2 regions of the Enterococcus sp. AMC1251 genome follow, and region 1 is predicted to be linked to the other one. Evidence: a T-box and tRNA genes for the amino acid it is inferred to sense, from the RefSeq annotation. Region 1 holds a T-box; the other holds one or more tRNA genes.
What was found. The T-box of region 1 lies ahead of tyrS (tyrosine--tRNA ligase). A T-box ahead of a tRNA ligase gene usually reads a tRNA of that ligase, here a tRNA-Tyr.

Region 1 (2,237 bases):
ATGCAGATGAAATCGCTAAAGCATCGTTAAGATCCGCTTCACTATGAACAAACTTCGTCATTTCTGCAGCTAATACACGTTGGGCTTCACGTAAATGTGGTTCTGTTTGGACTTTAACTTCTAAGGCCTCAATTTCTTCTTTTGTTAAGAAGGTAAAGAATTTTAAGTATTTGATTACGTCACGGTCGTCTTGGTTTACCCAGAATTGGTAGAATTCGTAAGGCGTTGTTTTTTCTGGATCTAACCAAACCGCGCCACCAGCTGTCTTACCAAATTTTGTTCCGTCTGCTTTTAGCATCAATGGAATCGTTAAACCAAAGGCCTTTGCATCTGCTCCTTCTTTTTTACGGATTAAGTCTAATCCTGCTGTGATATTGCCCCATTGATCGGCACCACCAATCTGCAAGCGAACGTTATTATTTTGGAATAAATGTAAAAAGTCCATTGATTGTAAGATTTGGTAAGTAAATTCTGTAAACGAAATCCCTGTTTCTAAACGGCTTGCTACAATATCTTTACCAAGCATTGTGTTGATATTGAAGAACTTTCCATAATCTCTTAAGAAATCTAAAAGAGTCAGATTGTGTGTCCAGTCGTAATTGTTTACTAAGGTTAATGTATTATCTGTATCCACTGCAAATAATTTTTCCATTTGCTTTGTTAAAGCATCAACGTTGTATTGTATTGTTTCCATTGTTTGTAGTTGACGTTCTGTTGTACGTCCACTGGGATCTCCGATGGATCCTGTTGCGCCACCGATTAAAATAAATGGATGATGTCCAAAAGCTTGGAATCTTTTTAGCATCATAAAAGGAATCAAGTGTCCAATATGCATACTATCTCCTGTAGGATCGACACCGCAATATAGTGAAATGCTCTCGGTTTCAACGTATTCACGTAAACCTTCGCTGTCTGTTTGTTGGTTAATGGCGTCGCGCCATTCTAATTCATCAATAATGTTTTTCAAGTTTCTTCTCCCTTTCTTAAGTAAAATAAAAAATCCCATAGACTAATAGTCTATGGGACGAATTTCGCCGTGTTACCACCCAAATTGTATACGAAAAAACATATACCTCTCAAATCTGTATCGTAGATAGACGCCTACTTACGGTAGGAAACTAAAAGTGTAATTCACAAAAATGTGTATGGCAGCTCTCACTAGACGCTGACTCTCTGAGATAGGGACATGTTTGCTACTTCGCTTTATCAATGTTTGATATTCTATATTGTAATTGTAGCAATTCTACAATAAATACGAAGAGTTGTCAATTTTTTATTCCTGTTCATTTGGTGGATTAGAGGATTTTTCATTGGCAGAATGGATCGGTTTGACTTTTAGGATATCCAAAAAGAAAGTAAAAATAGGAATACCGACAATCAATCCCCAAACACCAAATAATCGTTCACTGATTAGTAAAATAACGAATGTATAAAAAATTGGTAATTCTGTTTTGCTAGACATAAGTTTAGGGTTTAATACATAAGACTCAAATAAATGAACAATGATGATCACCGCTAAAATATACAGTACATCGTTGATTCCCCCCTCAGAATAAGCAATAAAACTTAGTGGGATACAAGAAATAATTACACCTGCGACAGGGATTAAACTCAAAATGAAAACCATAAGAGCCAAACTTGGCAATTGATGAAATCCAATCAAAGCTAAACAAATTGTTGTAATACTAGTATTAACAACAGCAATAAAAAATTGAGCTTCCATAACAACACCAAAGGTATTGACAAACTTATCAGCAAAATAATAAATATCTTGAAAGAACCAGTCAAAATCACTTTTCAAAAACAGTTTAGAAAACTCTGTCATTTGTTTTTTCTCAATCATAAAAAAGAAGCTCAAGATGAAAGAAAGAACAAAAGAAAGACCAATAGAACCTATGTCTTGAATATAACGCAAGATCATACTTGCACCATTTTGAATTTGCGTCATTAGATTAGATTTCTCTAAATAATCATCAATAACTGCGAGCAGCTGATTATGATTATCGCCTGGATTTTGGTAAAAATGAACAACTGAATTGTACATTTGAACCGTTTGATGGATGAGGACGGGTACATATTTTGTAATTGCTAAGTAGGTCACAAAAATAATTAAAGAGTACGTTAATAAAACAAGTACAAGCGAAGGGACTTTTAAAAAGCGCTGAACAAATTTCACGAAATGGAGCGCTAAAAATGTGAAAATAAAGGTTAATAAAATCATTGTGATCATACTTCTA
Region 2 (2,237 bases), 270 kb from region 1:
CTGATATCTTTTATGATAGTATCAATCACATCATCTTGACTTTGTTTTGATGTAAGTAAAGTCTCATTTTTGAAACCCAATACATCTTTTTCTAACCACCAACTCTTCATTCTTTCAGCTCCAAATACTTTAGACAAGTCTCTTTGACTATGACGAGTAAGGGTTTCTTCAAATGAGATATCATAGTAATAAGCATGAACATCTCCTTGAAAAGACTCATATAGGGATATAAACATCTCCTTGTAAATATGAGAACCTAAAATACCTTCAATAACAATTAGTTCAAATCTCTCTTTGCCAAATTCAGCGATCTGTTTTATTAGTTCAGATGTTGGATTCTCTACCCTATCTTTGACATTTAAGATACCTAACCGAATTTCATCTTGAGAAATCCTCATTACAGTTCCTCTGGGGTAGTGATTTTGAATTGCTTTAGCTGTAGTCGTCTTCCCACTAGCTGAATTCCCTCTTATAATGATTAATTTACTCATCTATTATTTTTCCTCCCTACACTAAGATGTGAAGGTAAACTATATTAGTAAAGAATGATCTAGGAGATAATAACTCATACTCAAAAGTCACCGATTTTCTATATTTATTTCAGTGTGCAAAGTAGAGACTCTCCCAAAAATCACCTAGACAAAAAAAAGAGCATCAACATAAGATACATGTTAATGCTTGGCATATACCGGCGGCCGGGGTCGAACCGGCACGATCGTAAGATCACAGGATTTTGAGTCCAGCGCGTCTGCCAATTCCGCCACGCCGGCATAAAATAAATAATTCGCAAGGCGGTAACCGGATTTGAACCGGTGATGAAGGTTTTGCAGACCTCTGCCTTACCACTTGGCTATACCGCCATATTATACAAATTGACCATTCTCAAAAAGAGAAACTGGGGTAGCTGGATTCGAACCAACGCATGACAGGATCAAAACCTGTTGCCTTACCGCTTGGCTATACCCCAATAATTAGAGTTAAGGGCGACTGATGGGAATCGAACCCACGCGTGGCGGAACCACAATCCGCTGTGTTAACCACTTCACCACAATCGCCATAAAACATATAATAAATTTAAAGCTAAGGGCGACTGATGGGGATCGAACCCACGCATGGCGGAACCACAATCCGCTGTGTTAACCACTTCACCACAATCGCCATAAACTATTAACAGGGATAGTAGGAATCGAACCCACAATGACGGTTTTGGAGACCGTAGTTATACCGTTTAACTATATCCCTACTATAAATGGAGGAAAGTGGATTCGAACCACTGAACCCTAAGGAACGGATTTACAGTCCGTCGCGTTTAGCCACTTCGCTATTCCTCCAAATGGCGCAAGACAGAATCGAACTGCCGACACACGGAGCTTCAATCCGTTGCTCTACCAACTGAGCTACTGCGCCAAAAACTTAAAACGGTCTGGACGGGACTCGAACCCGCGACCTCCTGCGTGACAGGCAGGCATTCTAACCAACTGAACTACCAAACCGTAATTTAATGGAGGTTGACGGGATCGAACCGCCGACCCCCTGCTTGTAAGGCAGGTGCTCTCCCAGCTGAGCTAAACCTCCAAAAAATATAAATGACCCGTACGGGAATCGAACCCGTGATACCGCCGTGAAAGGGCGGTGTCTTAACCGCTTGACCAACGGGCCAATAAAACTTAATACGGAGAGTAAGGGATTCGAACCCTTGAGACAGCGTTCACCGTCTACATGATTTCCAATCATGCTCCTTCGGCCACTCGGACAACTCTCCAGAGTTAAAAGAAGCAAACACTACTCATATGTCCTATATTAAGGAACTCCGGCAGTAGGACTCGAACCTACGACATCATGATTAACAGTCATGCGCTACTACCAACTGAGCTATGCCGGAATAATTAGCGTGGCGACGTCCTACTCTCACAAAGGGAAACCCTTCACTACAATCGGCGCTAAGAAGCTTAACTTCTGTGTTCGGCATGGGAACAGGTGTATCCTTCTCGCTATCGCCACCACACTGGGTGTTGTTGCTATTTAATTGAGTGCTTTTTATTCACTCAAAACTGGATTGAAGTAGTAATCAAACAGCCCGAAATACTTTTTTATTTCGTTTCTTTGGTTAAGTCCTCGACCGATTAGTATTGGTCCGCTCCGTACATCACTGCACTTCCACTTCCAACCTATCTACCTGATCATCTCTCAGGGGTCTTACTTTCTTAAAGAAATGGGAAATCTCATCTTGAGGTGGG

Region 2: it has a tRNA-Tyr gene. The T-box ahead of tyrS (tyrosine--tRNA ligase) is inferred to sense a tRNA for this amino acid. The anticodon was not compared.

What each region holds. Positions count from the first base shown of each region.
Region 1 covers NZ_CM177098.1:2,383,870-2,386,106, reverse strand. The annotation lists gene tyrS (tyrosine--tRNA ligase) at 1-1,006, opposite strand, end outside; T-box leader at 1,018-1,219, opposite strand; gene AC4BBR_RS11235 (AI-2E family transporter) at 1,274-2,237, opposite strand, start outside.
Region 2 covers NZ_CM177098.1:2,113,696-2,115,932, forward strand. The annotation lists gene AC4BBR_RS09945 (P-loop NTPase family protein) at 1-491, opposite strand, end outside; tRNA gene AC4BBR_RS09950 (tRNA-Leu) at 687-770, opposite strand; tRNA gene AC4BBR_RS09955 (tRNA-Cys) at 790-860, opposite strand; tRNA gene AC4BBR_RS09960 (tRNA-Gln) at 896-967, opposite strand; tRNA gene AC4BBR_RS09965 (tRNA-His) at 983-1,055, opposite strand; tRNA gene AC4BBR_RS09970 (tRNA-His) at 1,086-1,158, opposite strand; tRNA gene AC4BBR_RS09975 (tRNA-Trp) at 1,172-1,242, opposite strand; tRNA gene AC4BBR_RS09980 (tRNA-Tyr) at 1,251-1,331, opposite strand; tRNA gene AC4BBR_RS09985 (tRNA-Phe) at 1,335-1,407, opposite strand; tRNA gene AC4BBR_RS09990 (tRNA-Asp) at 1,420-1,493, opposite strand; tRNA gene AC4BBR_RS09995 (tRNA-Val) at 1,503-1,575, opposite strand; tRNA gene AC4BBR_RS10000 (tRNA-Glu) at 1,588-1,659, opposite strand; tRNA gene AC4BBR_RS10005 (tRNA-Ser) at 1,674-1,762, opposite strand; tRNA gene AC4BBR_RS10010 (tRNA-Asn) at 1,809-1,882, opposite strand; rRNA gene rrf (5S ribosomal RNA) at 1,890-2,005, opposite strand; rRNA gene AC4BBR_RS10020 (23S ribosomal RNA) at 2,104-2,237, opposite strand, start outside.